One region of the uncultured Bacillus sp. genome, then DNA from elsewhere that is predicted to be linked to it. Evidence: riboswitches for the same ligand, from Rfam matches in the RefSeq annotation. Region 1 holds a riboswitch; each other region holds the start of a gene.
What was found. Region 1 has a riboswitch for S-adenosylmethionine ahead of metK (methionine adenosyltransferase). Riboswitches for the same ligand answer to the same signal wherever they lie in the genome.

Region 2: linked by a shared signal. The riboswitch ahead of Q5C82_RS05465 (2-hydroxyacid dehydrogenase) and the one ahead of metK (methionine adenosyltransferase) in region 1 are both predicted to bind S-adenosylmethionine.
Region 3: linked by a shared signal. The riboswitch ahead of metE (5-methyltetrahydropteroyltriglutamate--homocysteine S-methyltransferase) and the one ahead of metK (methionine adenosyltransferase) in region 1 are both predicted to bind S-adenosylmethionine.

Annotation. Positions count from the first base shown of each region.
Region 1 is NZ_CATYRA010000004.1:1,860-8,155, reverse strand. It holds gene asnB (asparagine synthase (glutamine-hydrolyzing)) at 1-807, opposite strand, end outside; gene metK (methionine adenosyltransferase) at 956-2,158, opposite strand; SAM riboswitch class I at 2,326-2,464, opposite strand; gene pckA (phosphoenolpyruvate carboxykinase (ATP)) at 2,663-4,246, shown strand; gene Q5C82_RS07825 (DUF2584 domain-containing protein) at 4,285-4,527, opposite strand; gene Q5C82_RS07820 (S9 family peptidase) at 4,579-5,352, opposite strand; gene Q5C82_RS07815 (ABC transporter substrate-binding protein) at 5,502-6,296, shown strand, end outside.
Region 2 is NZ_CATYRA010000002.1:388,240-394,535, forward strand. It holds gene Q5C82_RS05455 (MFS transporter) at 1-1,146, opposite strand, end outside; gene Q5C82_RS05460 (FGGY-family carbohydrate kinase) at 1,241-2,704, opposite strand; gene Q5C82_RS05465 (2-hydroxyacid dehydrogenase) at 2,722-3,747, opposite strand; SAM riboswitch class I at 3,842-3,933, opposite strand; gene Q5C82_RS05470 (molybdopterin oxidoreductase family protein) at 4,082-6,124, shown strand; gene Q5C82_RS05475 (hypothetical protein) at 6,233-6,296, shown strand, end outside.
Region 3 is NZ_CATYRA010000009.1:113,442-119,737, reverse strand. It holds gene metE (5-methyltetrahydropteroyltriglutamate--homocysteine S-methyltransferase) at 1-1,798, opposite strand, end outside; SAM riboswitch class I at 1,926-2,081, opposite strand; gene isp (serine protease Isp) at 2,213-3,172, opposite strand; gene rsbRB (RsbT co-antagonist RsbRB) at 3,395-4,228, shown strand; gene thiX (HMP/thiamine ABC transporter permease ThiX) at 4,261-5,025, opposite strand; gene Q5C82_RS15510 (ABC transporter ATP-binding protein) at 5,000-6,296, opposite strand, start outside.

The DNA of each region.
Region 1 (6,296 bases):
AGAATCAATTCCGCCAGACAGGAATGAACCGACAGGAACGTCACTTCTCATATGAACGTTTACAGAGTCATAGATCGCGTCTCTGACTTCTTTTACAAGCTTATCTTCTTCAGTTTGAACTGGCTTAAAGTTCGCTTTGAAATACGTTTTGAATGTGATATCGCCGTCCGGGCGGATTGTGAACTGGGAACCCGGCTCTACTTTTTTCACATCGGCATCAAGCGTGCTTGGTTCAGGAACGAATTGGAAAGACATGTACTGCTGTAATGCCTCTTTATCTATTTCAATATCATTCTGAGCAACCATTAAACTTTTTCTCTCTGAGGCAAAATAAACCTGATCATTGATCGTTGTGTAGTACAACGGTTTAATGCCGAATGGATCTCTTGCTCCATAAAGCACATGATCGTTTTTATTCCAAATCAGAAAGGCAAACATACCGCGGAGTTTGGACGCCGCTTCTTCTTTATAGTGACGGTAAGTCGCAAGAAGAACCTCTGTGTCCGAATCCGTGTTGAATGTGTACCCCTTTGCTTCAAGTTCTTCTCTCAGTTCAATATAGTTATAGATTTCTCCGTTAAAGATAATCCAATATGTTTCATCTTCATATGATAAAGGCTGTCCGCCATTTTCTACATCAATAATGCTGAGCCGTCTGAATCCGAATCCAACGTGCTCATCATGGAAATATCCATCACTGTCAGGACCGCGGTGAACGATCATTTGGTTCATTTGTTTGATTAGTTCTTCTTGATCAGCGGTTTGAGCTAACGGATGCTTGTTAAAAACCCCGACAAATCCACACATAGTATTGCCTCCATAATTAAAATTGTCATCATTGAACCCCTATTTATAGACGCTGTGAATAGTATTTGGTTTCACGGTTATGTAAAAAAATAAACATGAATACAACGTGAAAAAGGGAAAGCCGCTTAACCAGTAAGCGGCTATAAAGTTATTCTCCTAACGCTTCTTTACGCAGCTGCTCCGCCTTGTCTGTACGTTCCCACGGAAGATCAACATCGTGGCGTCCAAAGTGGCCGTACGCAGCAGTTTGTTTGTAGATCGGACGGCGTAAATCAAGCATTTTGATAATGCCGGCAGGTCGTAAATCAAAGTTATTGCGAACAACTTCAATCAGTTTTTCCTCAGAAGCTTTTCCGGAACCGAATGTGTTGATTGAGATTGATACAGGCTGTGCAACACCGATCGCGTAAGCAAGCTGTACTTCGCAAGAATCAGCAAGCTCAGCCGCAACGATGTTTTTCGCAACGTATCTCGCTGCGTAAGCTGCAGAACGGTCTACCTTCGTTGCATCCTTACCTGAGAACGCTCCTCCGCCATGGCGTGCATAGCCGCCGTACGTATCAACGATGATTTTGCGTCCTGTTAGTCCCGCATCCCCTTGAGGACCTCCGATTACGAAACGTCCTGTAGGGTTGATGAAATACTTTGTTTCTTCATCAATCAGCTCTTTAGGAACAACCGGATTGATCACATGTTCTTTGATGTTGCGCTGGATTTGCTCAAGCGTAATTTCAGGGTGGTGCTGAGTTGAAATAACAATCGCGTCAATGCGGACAGGTTTGTTATTTTCATCGTACTCAACCGTTACCTGTGTTTTGCCGTCAGGGCGAAGGTACGGAAGAATATCTTCTTTACGGACTTCACTCAGGCGGCGGGCTAATTTATGAGCAAGTGAAATTGGAAGAGGCATAAGCTCTTTCGTTTCGTTGCACGCGTAACCGAACATTAAACCTTGGTCACCCGCACCGATCGCTTCAATTTCTTCGTCGCTCATTGTGCCTTCACGGGCTTCAAGCGCTTGGTCTACACCCATTGCGATATCAGCAGACTGCTCGTCAATTGATGTTAAAACCGCACAAGTTTCCGCATCAAATCCGTATTTCGCACGTGTGTATCCGATTTCTTTAATGGTTTGACGAACCGTTTTCGGAATGTCAACATACGTAGATGTTGTGATTTCTCCGCTGACAAGCACCAAACCAGTTGTCACAGACGTCTCACAAGCAACACGCGCGTTAGGGTCTTTCTTTAAAATTTCATCTAAAATGCTGTCAGAAATCTGGTCACAGATTTTATCCGGATGCCCCTCCGTAACAGATTCTGATGTAAATAAACGACGATTTTTACTCATGATTTGCTTCCTCCTGCACAAGGCCTCCCGAAAGACCTTGTATATATGATACGGAACTCGCTCCCTCTTATACAATGTAACGTTATATTAGAGAATGTTAATTGGCATATTTATGAAATAAAAAAACCTTTTCCATCGAGGAAAGGGTTTGGTCTTTGTGCCTTTCACTCTTATCGCTCAAGGAATCATACAACCTTGCAACAGGTTAGCACCTTGGTTGTCTCACACAGTTAAACATAATAAATAACAGAGAAACCGGTTGCTGGGCTTCATAGGGCCTGTCCCTCCGCCAGCTCGGGATAAGAGTATCCGCTCAATGAAATATCTTATCGTAAAAGGGTTTGCAATGTCAATATGATTCAGAAGAAATAGGCACCTATATCGAGGGAAAACATTGGAAAACGCACACACAAAAAAACGATAAATAGTATAGACTATTTGAAAATATATGTTATACTAATTCACAATTAGCAAAACACAAAAAACGATAAAGGAAGGTTTCATATGAACTCAGTTGATTTAACCGCTGATTTACAAGCCTTATTAACAAGCCCAAATGTGCGTCATAATTTATCAGCAGCGCAGCTTACAGAAAAAGTACTTTCCCGGAACGAAGGCATTTTAACTTCTACGGGTGCTGTTCGGGCGACAACAGGCGCTTATACAGGACGCTCACCTAATGACAAATTTATCGTGGAGGAAGAAAGCACGATAAATAAGATCGATTGGGGTACGGTGAATCAGCCGATTTCAGAAGAAGCGTTTGAGCGGCTGTACACGAAAGTTGTCAGCTATCTGAAACAGCGGGATGAGCTGTTTGTTTTCGAAGGATTTGCCGGCGCAGATGAAAAATACAGACTGCCGATCACTGTCGTAAATGAGTTCGCATGGCACAATTTATTCGCCAGACAGCTGTTTATCCGCCCAGAAGGCAATGATAAGAAAACAGTTGAACAACCGTTTACCATTCTTTCTGCTCCGCATTTCAAAGCAGATCCAAAAACAGACGGCACACATTCCGAAACCTTTATTATTGTCTCTTTCGAAAAGCGGACGATTTTAATCGGCGGAACAGAGTATGCCGGAGAAATGAAGAAGTCCATCTTCTCCATTATGAATTTCCTGCTCCCTGAAAGAGATATTTTATCCATGCATTGCTCTGCCAATGTCGGTGAAAAAGGCGATGTTGCCCTTTTCTTCGGACTGTCTGGAACAGGCAAGACCACTCTTTCAGCCGATGCTGACCGCAAACTGATCGGCGATGATGAACACGGATGGTCTGACACAGGCGTCTTTAATATTGAAGGCGGATGCTACGCCAAGTGTATTCATTTAAGCGAAGAAAAGGAACCTCAGATCTTTAACGCGATCCGCTTCGGGTCTGTTCTCGAAAATGTTGTTGTTGATGAAGATACACGCGAAGCCAATTATGATGATTCCTTCTATACCGAAAACACGCGTGCGGCTTACCCGATTCATATGATTGACAACATCGTGACACCAAGCATGGCAGACCACCCGTCAGCAATTGTATTTTTGACGGCTGATGCATTCGGAGTCTTGCCCCCGATTAGCAAACTGACGAAGGAGCAGGCGATGTATCATTTCTTGAGCGGTTATACGAGTAAGCTAGCCGGAACCGAACGCGGTGTGACGTCTCCTGAGACGACGTTTTCCACATGCTTCGGCTCACCGTTCCTGCCGCTTCCTGCTCATGTCTATGCTGAAATGCTCGGCAAAAAGATCGATGAACACGGCGCAGACGTTTTCTTGGTCAATACCGGCTGGACCGGCGGCGGCTACGGTACAGGCGAACGCATGAAGCTTTCTTACACGAGAGCGATGGTCAAAGCAGCGATTGAAGGCAAATTAGAGGATACAGAAATGATGACTGACGATATTTTCGGCCTGCATATACCGGTCCATGTTCCTGGCGTTCCTGATCATATCCTTCAGCCTGAAAACACGTGGAGCAACAAGAAAGAATACAGAGAAAAGGCTCTCTACCTCGCAAATGAATTCAAAGAGAATTTTAAAAAATTCGCACATACAGATGCCATTGCACTGGCAGGCGGCCCTCTCGTTTAAAAAGCAAAAGCCAAGAGCAATTACGCTCTTGGCTTGTTTTAATTGACAGAATGCAAAGAAGTCAGCTTGTACGTAATGATGGTCCGGCCGTCTTCCCATTGAAGTTTCTGCACTTCAGCTGTGCCTGACTTTTCGCCGAACTTTGTTTTGCGCACATCCATCGGAATCTCCATCGGATACACACGGTATCCGTCTTTCTCTAACGTGAATATATTTTCATCTATGCGAACTTCTTTTCCTTTTGTCACAATCAGTGTATTAAATTCAACAGGCATTCCCAAAGTGAAATCCCCTTTCGTTCTCTTTTTTCTTTATCATAACATATTTCACCGTCAGCGGTTTTTCATCCATTGCGTGAGCTGCCGCACGATACGCCGGTTTTCTTTTGGCGGGAAATAATGTGTGAATTTACTGTAGTACCATGTCTCCACCGGCTTATGCAGCTGTTTTAGCTTCTCTTCAAATAAATAGGAATGCTGAATCGAAACGTTTTGGTCTTTTTCTCCATGGATTAATAGCACAGGTGCCTGAATTTTATTTACTTGGTCAAACGGTGTTCTCCATTTGTATTCCTCAGGCACCTTCTTCGGCGTTCCGCCGATGACTCTTTTCATCATTCGCCGCAAATCCTGCCGCTCCTCATATGTAAGGTTCATATCGCTGACGCCTCCCCAGGAAACGAATGAAGCAGCATGCCGGCCCATTTCAATCGCAGTGAGCATTCCCATAATTCCGCCGCGGGAAAAACCGAAGATATGGATTCTGTCCTTCTTGACATTTGGATGCTGCTGAAGCAGGCGAAAAGCGGAAAAAGCATCTTCCCGGTCTTCTCCGGCAAAATCCTCGTTGCCCTCTCCCCCTTGATTTCCTCTGTAAAAAGGAGCAAACACAACAAACCCTTGGGATGCAAACTGGATAATCCGTCCCGGCCGAACCATGCCCACGCTTTTAATCCCGCCGCGCAAATATAAAAATCCGTCATATTGTCCCGGTGCCGCCGGCTCAGCCAGAAGCCCTTTTACCCGTAAACCATTTGATAAATAGCAGATCGTGTACAGACGCACATGCTGGCTTGGCGACGGAAATCTTCTTTTCTCAACAATCATAGCAGCCGCCTCCTTTTTCTATATGCTTTCCTTACTCCAAAATTACATCCTGAGAACCTGATTAGGCATTCACACATTTTTATACCCATCATACGATATGTAAAGCAAAAAAGGATATTAACTTGATGCTAAATAAGGAGGTTGTCTATGTGAACAAATGGTTAAGGCTGGGCTGCGCCTGTGTCGGCAGTATATTTCTGATGATCGCCCTAGCGGCTTGCAAGCAGGAAGAAACGCTCACCAAAGTCAAAGTAGCTGAAGTGACCCATTCGATTTTTTACGCGCCTTTATATGTTGCTGAGTCTAAAGGATTTTTCAAGGAAGAAGGGCTTGATGTCGATGTAAATACGACCTGGGGCGGCGACAAAACGATGACATCGCTTCTTTCAAACGGCTCAGACATCGCACTTGTCGGGTCAGAAACATCTATTTATGTCGAAGCGCAAGGGGCTAAAGATCCTGTCATTAATTTCGCCCAGCTGACTCAGACAGACGGAACCTTTCTTGTCGCGAGAGAAGATGTTAAACAGTTTGACTGGGATCAACTAAAAGGAAAAACGTTTCTCGGCCAAAGAAAAGGCGGCATGCCGCAAATGGTCGGCGAGTATGTGCTGAACAACCATAAGATTGACCCGCATAAGGATATTGACCTCATCCAGAATATAGACTTCGCCAATATCGCCAATGCATTTGCTTCTGGAACCGGCGAGTATGTGCAGCTCTTTGAACCGCAAGCTTCTCTCTTTGAGAAAAAAGGCATCGGCCATATCGTGGCTTCGTTCGGAGAAGAATCAGGCCAGGTTCCTTACACGACTTTTATGGCAAAACAAAGCTATCTGAAAAAACATGAAGACACAGCCGTCAAATTTACAAGAGCTATTTATAAGGCGCAGCAGTGGGTGGAAAATCACTCGGCGAAAGAAATCACAGACGCCATTAAAGAT
Region 2 (6,296 bases), on a different contig from region 1:
AAAGATCCAGACGACGCCTTGCGCACCGACGAGACCGATGAACAGCCAAGCGAGCGCAGGACCGACAAACGCTGATAAACCTGCAGCCAAATTCAATACAGACATGGCCGCTCCTTTGTCTTTTCCGGCCACCGTCGGCACAATGGCGCCGATCGGCACATAGCCTGCCAACAAACCTCCCCAAATAAAGCCGATCACGCTGACAACCGCTACACTTCCACCGGAGAAAACAGGAGCATAATATAATAGGACGGTGAAAATACCGCAGCCGACTCCGCCAAACCAAATAACGGTATTTTTCCAGCCGAATTTATCGCCGACAATTCCAAAGATAAGGTTAAACACAATGTTTCCCAGAAAAATCGTTCCCCAAATCTGCAGCCACACATTGGTTGAAATTCCGTGCTGAGCCATGTGTATCGGCAAAAAGACTGGGAAACCATATGTACCAATGCTGTTGATGATTCTGATGATTCCCCCTGTAAGCACCCGCGGATTCGTAAAAAGAATGGTGACCCCTTTTAAAAGTTCCTCGGCTGTTTCTGATCTTTTTCTTTTCTTCTTTTCAAAACGGTCTTTATTGATAAACAATGCGAAGAGAGCACCGAGACATACCCAGAATATAGAGCTCCAAAGCGTATTCAAATAACCGAATGCTTTGATCGCATAGCTTGAGTACCAAGCACCGAACACAAACATGCCCAGGCAATATGCAATCCAAAACCAGCCGACAGCAGTGCTCAGTTTGTTTTGCGGTGTTCTGTAAATGACCCATGTCAAGAAAGAATAAGCAAAAAGCGGGTAGCCTAACCCTTTCACGAAGTAAGTTACATACATCACAGGAAGGTTCAGCTGCTCAAATCCAAACACGATAAAGGCAGCTGTACCGATCACATAAAACAACAGCCCCATAAACATCGTCCGTTTTGCGCCAAATGCTTCGAGACATACACCTGAAAACCAGGAAGCTATGGCAAGCGCAATCCCGTAAATGCTAAAAATTGAAGCGGATTGCTGAACTGTAAGTCCGTTTTCGATCAGAAACGGGCTGAGCCAGCCTTGTTCAAGCCCGTCTCCCATCATAAACAAAACTACACCTAAAAACCCCCAAGCAAGCCGCTTTGGTATTCCAATTTTATCTAACATATCTGTCTCCTCCTTAGATGCTGATATCAATTACCGTATTACCTTATTAAAGCCGAAAATTAGATCATTCCTTAAAACAGCAGCACATTCCGCCTTATATCAACACTTTGCTTTCTGATCCTGAAAAAAAACGCTGTGTTTGCTTCCATTCCTCATATAAAGCCAGTTCGACCCGACAGTCCTGCGGTTCGATCACCCGGACATTTGCTGACATCTCTTCCGTCAATTGAAGGGTTTCGTTGCAAATGACTGCAGCCCCCACGACAGATGCCTGATGATATCCCTCTTGAACATAGACTTTTTTCTGAAGAAGGTCCGCGATATATTGAGTGAGTGCTTTGCTTTGGAATCCTCCTCCGCACACCCAAACATAGTCACGTTCAAACGGAGTAACCTCTGTTAAAATGTCAAAGTTCCATTTGATCGAAAATGCGATCTCTTGCAGTGCTGCACGTACAAAATGTGCTCTCTTTAAATTTGCAGAAAGCGGGGCATCAAAAAGAAATCCGCCTCTCGTTAACGCATTCTTTTCTGCCGATAAGTAAGAACCGAGAGCTGCCACACATGCATTGTCTTCTTTAGCAAGGGCAGAAATCTCTTCCTCCATCACTTCGTACGATTCATTTGGATAAAAAATCTGTTTTAATTTTTGATAATTCAGGCCGGTAATTCCGGGGTTCGTTTCCACAAGCCAATGCCCTTGATCTGTATGGCAGTTCAGCCAGGCTTTATGTTTTGTGTCGCCATGATCAACAGTAATTTTGGTTATTGGCGTTGTTGTCCCTGATACGATGACAATGTCCTCAAGCGCAGCGCCAGTGCTTTTCACAGCCAGCTGTGTATCACCGCCCCCTGCTATAACCTTCGCATTTATAGAAAGGCCTAATTCGGACGCATATTCATTTGTTATCGTTCCAATCGCTGTTCCCGCTCTTACGAGAGACGGAAGGATGGATGGTGAAAAGCCGAATATGCCGCACATCTCTTCTGACCAAGTGTTTTGCTTCACGTCAAACAGCAGGGTTTCGGTTGCCTGCGATGGTTCATATGTCAAAATTCCGCTCAGCTGATATGTCACCCAATCACTGATGCTTGTAAAGCTAGCAGTCTTTTCCCATAAAGAGGGCTGACGCTGTTTTAAACCATAAAGCTTGAGTGCAGAAAAAAGAGCAGTCGGGAGGCGGCCTGTGCGGCTGTATATCTCTTCCTGATTGGGTATACTCTCCTCCCACTCACGGCCGCGATTATCAATGTTCGGCAGCCCGAGAAAAGAGTCGCCGTTTTGATCGATCAGAACAATCCCCTGTCTTTGACTCGTCGATGTCAAAGCAATAATGTCAATATCACCTGAACGAGAAAGCGCACGTTTTGCCAGTTTCATCACTTGCTTCCACAGCACCTGAGGAGAAAAATAACAGCTGTCCGGGTAAAGCGTCTCGGTGGCATACACGATGTCCTCCCTTTCAACCGTTTGAACGCTACCCGATACACTCATGACCGCTACTCTCGCATTCCCTGTGCCGATATCAAAAACGAGATAGCCTTTTTGTTTTTTCATTCCTCTAACCTCCTTTCTTATACCTCTGTTTTCAGCTCATCTTTGTTATACAATGTCGGAATATTGAGAGTTTTTTCAACCTTCCACCTTTTGAGGGCTTTGTTCAGGATCGTCACGTGATGATCCTCCACTTCAAAGGTTGCTCCAGCGAGATGCGGTGTTGCCAGAACATTAGGCAATGAAATGAATTCGTAATCTGATTTCTCTGGAGGTTCATGATAAAAAACGTCTAAAATCGCTCCTCTGATTTTATGTTCTTTTAGTACAGATAAAAGATCTTCACGGTTTACCACAACCGCTCTTGAAGTATTGACGAAAATCGCACTCTCTTTCATCAGATCAAAACACGTCCGATCAATAAGTCCCAGTGTTTCCTCGGTACGAGGCAGTTGGACTGAAACGATATCACTGTCTGAAAACACCGTTTTAAGAGATACTTTTTCATATAGCGGATGATCGTCTTGTACGTATGGATCGTAATACTTTACTTTACAGTCAAACGCAGTCAGCAGTTTTGCAATCCTTTGCCCAACCGCGCCGAACCCCACCATGCCGACCGTTTTTCCCGTTAATTCGTTCCCTTTAAATTTGGCATAAGCCTGCAAGTAATCGCTGTCCCATTTCCCATCCTTCAGCCATTGATTAGAGGTGCTGGTATGGCGGAGAAAGGAAATCACATGACCGATAAACATTTCAGCAACCGCTTGTGCATTCCGCCCGGGTGTATAAAAAATGGGTATGTCTCTTTTTGACGCTGCGGCCACATCCACATTGGAGGGCATTCCTCTGCACACACCGACAAATGAAAGTTCTGGAACAGATGCAAATACGCTGTCTGTTACTTGATCAAGCTCAGTAATCAAGCCTATCGCATGTGTTTCTTTTAGTAGCTGAATGAGTTCATCTTCCCGGTATGCCCGGCCTTGTTCCTTCCAGGAATGATAAGTGACTGAGCCGAACAATTTTTCAACCTCTTTTCGTCCTTCTTCGTTGTACGGTGCTGTAATCAAAACCGTCATGGTGCAAAACATCCTTTTCATCATATTTTTTCATAAAAAAAATCTCTTTCCGAAGATGGAAAGAGATTCATGTATAAGCGTGCCCTGTTTACAGACAGACGCCGGTATAAACCTTGCTTTCCTATCTTTCAAGCTGACGCTTGCTGGAATTGGCACAATAATGTTGCCGAGGTTTCATAGGGCCAGTCCCTCCACCTCTCTGGATAGAAAATGTTGAGTATGTAATTTTCAGAATGAAGAATACGTTTATCATAAAGAAGTCTCAGATTGATGTCAATCTCTTTTTTTCAGAATTGACGTTATCATCCGAAATGTTATAATTCTTACAATATATCTAACTAGAGAGAGGAACTGGGCCATGAAATCTTTTGCCACACAACAAAACGGCATTTTTAAATCCGTTTGCTCGCTTGACTGCCCGGATCAGTGCGGATTGTTAATACATAAAAAAGACGGAAAAATTGTGAGAGTCCAAGGTGATCCTGATCATCCTGTCACAGCCGGAAACATATGCAACAAAGTCCGAAACATGACAGAGCGCATCTATGATGAAAAGCGGCTGACTACACCTCTCAAACGGACAGGTGCGAAAGGCCGGGCAATATTTGAACCGATTTCTTGGAAAGAGGCGATCGATACCATCACCTCCCGCTGGAAACAGCTGATTGATGAAGAGGGTGCTGAAAGCATACTTCCTTACAGTTTTTACGGTAATATGGGCAAATTAACAGCTGAAGGAATGGACCGCCGTTTCTTTTACCGCATGGGCTCAAGCCAGCTTGAACGGACGATTTGCAGCAAAGCGGGATCTGAAGGCTATAAATATACGATGGGTATAAGTGCGGGAATCGATCCCGAGGAAACCATTCATACGAAACTATTTATTTTTTGGGGAATCAACGCGGTCAGCACAAATATGCACCAAATTACCATCGCCCAAAAAGCACGAAAACAAGGTGCCAAAATTGTCGTGATTGATGTTCATAAAAACCAGACAGGACGTCTCGCAGATTGGTTTATTCCCATAAAACCCGGAACCGACAGCGCACTTGCTCTTGGCATCATGCACATCTTATTTAAAGAAAACCTTCATGATGAAGCATTTCTGTCTGAATACACGGTCGGCTATGAAGAGCTCCGTGAACACGTGAAACAGTATGATCCAGAAAAGGTATCACTGATCACCGGTGTCAGTACCGAAGATATTTATCAGCTGGCAAGAATGTACGGCGAAACCTCCCCTGCTTTTATTAGAATCGGAAACGGACTCCAACACCACGATAACGGCGGGATGATTGTACGGACGATTGCCTGTCTTCCGGCAATCACCGGCCAATGGCTGCACACAGGGGGCGGTGCAATTAAGCATAACAGCGGAATTTTAGAATATAACACAAATGCCTTGCAGCGGTCTGACTTGCTGAAGGGTCGCACACCGAGATCGTTTAATATGAATCAGCTGGGCAAAGTGCTTTTGGAAACAGATCCGCCAATTCGTTCTCTTTTTATTTACGGGACAAATCCGGCCGTTGTCGCGCCAGAAGCGAATAAAGTCAGACAGGGCTTGCTGCGGGAAGACTTGTTTACTGTGGTTCATGATTTATTTTTAACGGAAACGGCTGCATATGCGGACATTGTACTGCCTGCAACATCCGCTTTTGAAAACACTGATTTTTATACATCCTACTGGCACCATTACATCCAGCTTCAGCAGCCGGTGATTGAGAAATATGGAGAAAGTAAGTCTAACACTGAGGTGTTCCGATTACTGGCTGAAGCAATGGGATTCACAGACAAGGAGCTCAAAGATTCAGATGAAGAATTAATCCGCCAGGCGCTTGACCATCCAGATAATCCGTATTTGACGGAGATTGATTATGATTCACTTTCTAAGCATTCATTTATGAAAGCGAAACGCGAAAAGCCGCTGTTTCCAGGCGAACTTCCGACTCCAAGCGGAAAAATAGAATTATATTCAGAGAAAATGAAACAAGCCGGTTTCCCGGCTTTACCGACACATACGCCTCTTACATGCGATGACGAATATCCGTTTATGTATGTTCCGGGGCCAAACCATAATTTCTTAAACTCAACGTTTTCCAACAATGCAAAGCACATCAAGCTTGAAAAGACGCCAAAGCTCTTTATCAACACAAAAGATGCTGAAGAATATGGGATCGTTGACGGGGATCCTGTACGAATTTGGAACGGCCGGGGAGAATGCGAGCTGGCCGCTGCAGTCGGAGAACAGGTGCTGCCCGGTGTCGTAGTCAGCCAAGGGTTATGGGCGGATGAACCAGGAAAAAAACAGCTTGTAAACGCGCTTACCCCAGACCGCTTGTCCGATATGGGAGGCGGGGCCACCTTTTTTTCAGGACGTGTACAGATTGAAAAAGCATGAACGAAAAAACCGCCCAGAGCACGTTCTGGCGTTTTTTTTTGGTTGATAATGAAACCCGGAGTATGCCAAGCCCGTATAACATAACATCGACATAATGGAGGTTTGCATATGGACGTTTTTTTAGGAATCGGTGTTGCTTTGGCTGGCTATTTTATCGGTGAAGGCTTAAAGC
Region 3 (6,296 bases), on a different contig from region 1:
TAATTTGAATGCCTGCGTCTTCAAGCGCTTTTACTTCTTTACGAAGGGCAAGCCCGATTTGGAAGGCGATTTCTTTTCTCGAAATGTCGTTTCGAGGGAAGGACCAGTTTAAGATTGTAACAGGACCGGTCAGCATTCCTTTCACATGCTTGGATGTCAGGGACTGTGCATATACCGTGTCTTTCACTGTCATCGGTTCAATAAATTCAACATCTCCGTAAATGACTGGCGGGCGGACACAGCGTGAGCCGTATGATTGAACCCAAGCGTATTTTGTGAAGGCAAAGCCGGCCAGCTTTTCACCGAAGTATTCGACCATGTCTGTCCGTTCAAATTCACCGTGCACAAGCACATCAAGCTCCAATTCTTCCTGAATATCAATCCATCGTTTTGTTTCTGTATTGATAAAGTCTTGGTACTGTTCATCAGACCACTCATTTTTCCGCCATTTTTGGCGTGCGCTCCGCACTTCAGCAGACTGCGGGAAGCTTCCGATCGTAGTCGTCGGCAAAAGCGGAAGGCCGAGAGATTCATTTTGCAGGGCTAAACGTTCCTCAAAAGGAATCGGGCGTTTGAAGTCTTTATCGCTTAATTGCTCAAGCTCTTTCTTTTGTTCAGAATTCGCGCTAGTTGCAAACTGTTTGAGCGCCTGAATATCAGCTTTCGCCTGCTGAATCTGTTCGCTGATCGCCGCTTTTCCTGATACTAAACCTTCTTTCAAAGCTGTCAGCTCGGCTAGTTTTTCCTTTGCGTAGGATAATCCGTTTAGCAGATCCTTCTCCAAATGCTCATCAGGGTGCTTCGCTACCGGGACATGCAGCAGGCTGCTGGAAGGCTGAATCCACAGTTCATCGACTTTTGCAATGCTGAGAATATCAAGAACGGCATCGAGACGTTCTTCAAGATCTGCTTTCCAAATATTGCGTCCGTCGATGACGCCGGCTGCCAGCACTTTATCTGTTGGGAATCCGTGTGTTTTCAGCTGTTCCAGGTTTCTGCCTTTATCGTGAACGAAATCAAGGCCAATTCCCTGTACCGGGTAAGAGATCAGCTCTTCATAAGCATCAACAGAATCAAAATACGTCTGCAAAAGCACATTCAAGGATGAAAGCTCGTTTGTCATGCTTTCAAATAATTCTTTTGCGCCTCGGACATCTTCGGCAGAAGCTGTAACAAGCGCCGGCTCATCGATTTGAACCCATTTTACGCCTTCTTCTTCAAGCTCTTTCAAAAGCTGTACATATAGCGGCACAAGGCGTTTTTGGATCGCTTTTGCTTCAGACGGTTCATAGCCTTTAGCAAGCGTGACGAACGTATAAGGGCCGACAATCACAGGTTTTGTTTCAACGCCGTATTCCTGTTTGATCCGGCGGTAATCTGTGAGCTGTTTGTTTCTTGTCAGGCGGAATTCAATGCTCTCGTCATATTCCGGAACGATGTAATGGTAATTTGTATTAAACCATTTTGTCATTTCACTGGATACAGCGTCTTTTATTCCGCGGGCGATAGCGAAGTATGTATCGGTAGCATCAGTCAAATGTCTGAATCGTTTCGGAATCCAGTTGAAGCTGACTGCTGTGTCGAGTACATGGTCATACTGTGTGAAATCAGAAACAGGCACAACATCAATCTGCTGGTCAATTTGTGTTTTTACTGCGGATAAAAATAGTCCGTCGATTTGCTTTAAAAACGTATCTTTATCAGTGCTGCCTTTCCAATACGCTTCAAGTGCTTTTTTCCATTCTCTGTTCAGTCCAATTCTCGGAAATCCTAAATTCGATGTTTTGATGGTTGTCATTGTTTCTCCTCCTTTATATGTAAAACACTCTCGTTAACCCGCGGATACAGGCTGCTAAGAGGTTTTCCCACAATAAAAAGCCTCTTTCCCATGAGAGAAAGAGGCTTTTCTGCGTAAAACACTGCCTCTCTCATCTCTCAGACACAATCTGATGGAATTAGCACCGTGCCTTATGAGACATCAGTCTCGGCGCGAAAAGCAGTGCGCCCCATTTCACAATGGAATTACGGTCGGTTGCTGTTGGGGTCAAAAGGCCAATCCCTCGCCCAACTCTCGATAAGAGAAAATGTTATTAATTTTTTGAAAAGTTGAATCATTTGTTGGTAATCTTAACAGTAATTCAAATTCGTTGTCAACATAGAATTTGAAATTTGATTGACAATATTTGGTTTATGTTATATAAGAAAAATAATTTTATATGGTCAGCAAATGTGATTGCTCTGCTCTTTCTGCCAGCTCATCAGGAGCGGTTAAATACAGGAATCCATTGCCTGCCAGCGTTTTAGCAATATTAAGCGGAAGTGTCCTGCGGATCAGCTGTGCATAAACCTCAGATTCAGAAAGCTTTCTTTGAAATGATTCTTCTTCATAGCTTTTGATTAAAGCAAGCGCTCCGCTGACATGAGGAGCTGCCATTGAAGTGCCGGTAAGCTTACCGTACTTCTTGTTAGGGAGAGTGGATAAGATATCTTCTCCCGGAGCCACAAGGTCAATCTCTTTATTAGCGTTAGAAAATTCTGATAATTCTCGCGCTACGGAAACAGATCCAACCGCAATGACTTCATTATAAGCCGCAGGGTAGGAAAGCTCTTCTGTTCGTTCGTCCCCGTCACCTTCATTTCCCGCTGCGCACACGACAAGCACTCCGTTTTTGACGGCGTTTTTCACTGCTTCTGCCAGCTCTGGCACATCGCTTGGTCCGCCAAGGGACATTGAGATGATATCGACTTTCTGTTCCACCGCGTAGTTAATGCCGTTAATAATCCATTCGTATTGTCCGCTGCCGTTTTCACCGCCAAGAACCTTCACAATCAATAGGCTTGCCTCAGGCGCGACCCCGGTAATGCCGCCGTTTGAATCATTAGCTGCAATTGTTCCAGCGACGTGTGTGCCATGTCCGTTGTAGTCGGAGATCGCATCTTCCTTGCCGCCGTCATCATCCGTAAAGTTCTTTCCGCCGATGATTTGGTTCTTTAAATCAGGATGGCTTGTGTCGCACCCCGTATCCAATACAGCAATTTTTACATTTTTGCCTTTTACCCCTTTTGCCCACACTTCTGGCGCCTTAATCACTTTAATGCCCTCAGGAAGCTCGTTTACATCCATGATCTGCTCATTCGTCACATACGGGATCAAGCGGATTTCACCATTCATAAAAAAGCCCTCCTTTTTTATGCTTTCAAGTGGATTCAAGGGTGTTGCCTCATATTATATGAAAAAAACAACCGTTCGGACAGAGCCATTTGAAGCATTTTGAAAAAATGGGATACAACCCAAAGAATTAGTAATTTTCAAAATATTGGATGGCTTCAGCATGTATGACTGGGATTCAGCTGTTAGTCAAGTTATAATAGTGTTGGGGAAAGGAGCAGTGTGATGAAACTGAATGAAAAATTATATGCGTTTTTTTCAGAGCATGTGGACCAAATGGCCGAGGAATGGATTGAAACGATGGAGGAAAGTGATCCGAATTCGCTTTACGCCTTACATAATGCATCTGTAACGGAAGAATTGAAAGAGCAGGACAGAGAATTTTACCGGCATCTGAATTACATGTATGTTTTACCGGAAAAACAATTTCTCGAAGAATTTCAAGAGTGGGTCATTGAGCTGACGAACGATCAAAAGCATCTTGACACTCCGGTTCAGTATGTCATTCGGGAGTTTATGAGAAACCGGAGATTATATACGAAGTATTTTGAGAAGTTCGCAGAAGAAAACGAGTCGGCGTTTGAATCGGGAGAGAAACAAAAATGGGCAGATTTGATTGTAAAAGTATTTGATTTTACCATTTATACATTCGTCGATCACGCTGAAATGAATGCCAAACAGCAATTAAACGCCCAAAGAGAAATGATACTAGAATTAAGCTCGCCTGTCATTACACTGAGCAAATCAACAGCTCTGCTTCCGCTTGTCGGTGACATTGATACCGAACGGGCAAAGTTTATTCTGGAAAACACGCTTCAGGCTTGTGCAAAAAGACGCGTGGAGCATCTGTTAATCGATCTGTCAGGTGTTGTGGTGGTTGATACGATGGTAGCACACCAAATCTTTAAATTGATCGAGGCCCTCAATTTGATCGGTGTCAGGTCAACCCTGTCAGGAATCAGGCCTGAAATTGCGCAAACCGCTGTACAGCTGGGAATTGATTTTTCGAATATTACGATTAAAACCAATCTCGCCCAGGCATTAAACTATCATCAATAAGAAAAAATCCGCTATCGCCGATAGCGGATTTTTTATGAGGAAAAACAGAAAGATACGAGAAAAGACCCTGCGAATAATAAGAGAACGAGGCAAAAGAACAGCCAATCGCGCCGGTTGACGGTCAGTGTCCGGTAATATGTCCGTTTTCTGCTTCCTGTAAAACCTTTCGATTCCATCGCCAGCGCTGTCCGTTCCGCTTTTCTAATGGCGCTGGCCAAAAGGGGGATGGTATACCGCTTTAACGCGCTGATTTTCTCAATGAAGCCGCTCTCCGCCGCTCCTCCTCTGATCTTGTGAGCCTGCTGGATCAGCTGGACCTCATCCTTTAAAAGCGGAAGAAAACGAAAGCCTGCAATAACGCCATATGCGAGCTTTGGTGAGAGTTTGCACTGCTGGACAAGGCTCAGCATAAATAAAATCGGATCGGTTGTAAAAACAAACATCATTGATAAGGCGGAAAAGCACAAAATACGAAATCCGAGAGAGATGCCGACAGATACATTATCGCTGTTGATCGAGATAGGGCCGGCTTGAAACAAGAAATTATCCGGTGTTGTCGGAACCTTCCCAAAAACAGCGGCTGTCCATACGCATCCGAATGCCAAAATCAAAAACGGAATCGTAAACAAAAACCATTTTTTCAATGAAATTTTGGCCGCCAATAGGATACCCGCAACGATGATGATATAAAAACACGCAGGAGTGTAAGGATTGTAAATAAACGACAGCATGACAACACAGCAAAAAACGGCTGCTGCTTTCACTGTCGGATTAATGAGATGTAACCGCTGCTTCATCACGCACCTCCTCTTGATATGCCATCCATTCATATAGAAGAGGAAGGGTGAGCTTTGCTTTTTGGACAAGTCCGGTTTCCTGAGAAAATAACTGCGCTGGAGATCCGTCAAAAACCAGGCCTGTATCGTGAAGCACTAGCACGCTGTCGGCATACGAAGACACTAGCTCCATATCGTGTGTAATCATGAGGACAGCGGTTCCTTCTTGCTTAATCCGCTGAATCATGTCCATGCATTCAGCCGCCGTACGGGCGTCCTGGCCAAAGGTTGGTTCGTCTAATAATAAAACCTTTACGTCATGCATGAGCATGGTAGCGACGCTCAGGCGCCGTTTTTGCCCTTGGCTGATTGCAAACGGATGATGATCAGCCAAATGTGCAAGACCGAAACGATGCAGCAGGTGCTGCGCTTTTTTCTCAGTTTCAGCATTTACTTTCTGGCCGAACAGCAGCTCGTCATATACTGTGCCGGCGACGAACTGATGCTCCGGGTTTTGAAAAACAAATCCCATTCGTTTTCGCAGTTCAGTTTCTTTATACGATTGCAGCGGCTTATCATATAGAAGAATCTTTCCGCTTTTCGGCTTCATCAGACGGGCGAGGACGGATAAGAGTGTTGATTTTCCGGTGCCGTTCGGGCCGACAAGCGCCGTCAAAGAGCCTTCGCGCAAGGAAAAGCTGATGTCTTTGAAAATCGTCTGCTGTCCTCTCGTGAACGAAAGGCTGTTGACTTCCAGCACACTCTTCCCGGAAGGAGCTTCATCCTTTTCGGCATGCCCGGTAAAGGGTTCTTTGAAAAGCGTTTCTTTTGATAAAGTAAACGGCATACTGCGTTTTTCCTGCAGGTCACACACTTTTGGAATCGCGATGCCCATTTGCTTTAGAGTTTCCGCTTCGTGCTGAAATAGATCTTCCGTCCGGCCATCGAGCGCTTTTTTGCCTGCTTTGTCCAGCACGATTGTTCTCTCAATCCAAGGCGTCCATTCATCAAGCTGGTGCTCAATGACGAGGAGGCTGAAGCCTTTTTCTTGCTGAAGATCTTTCATCATGTGAACGAACTCCCGAGCTGAATAAGGATCTAATAAAGAAGTTGGCTCATCTAACATAATAAGCTCAGGCTCCATCGCCAAAATACAGGCGAGAGCCACTTTCTGCTTTTGTCCTCCTGACAGTGCAGATATTGTTTTTTCTTTTAAATGGGTAATACGTAATTTTTCTAATACGGCATCAATCTTCTCTGTCATCTCTTCTCTCGGAACCTGCAGATTTTCC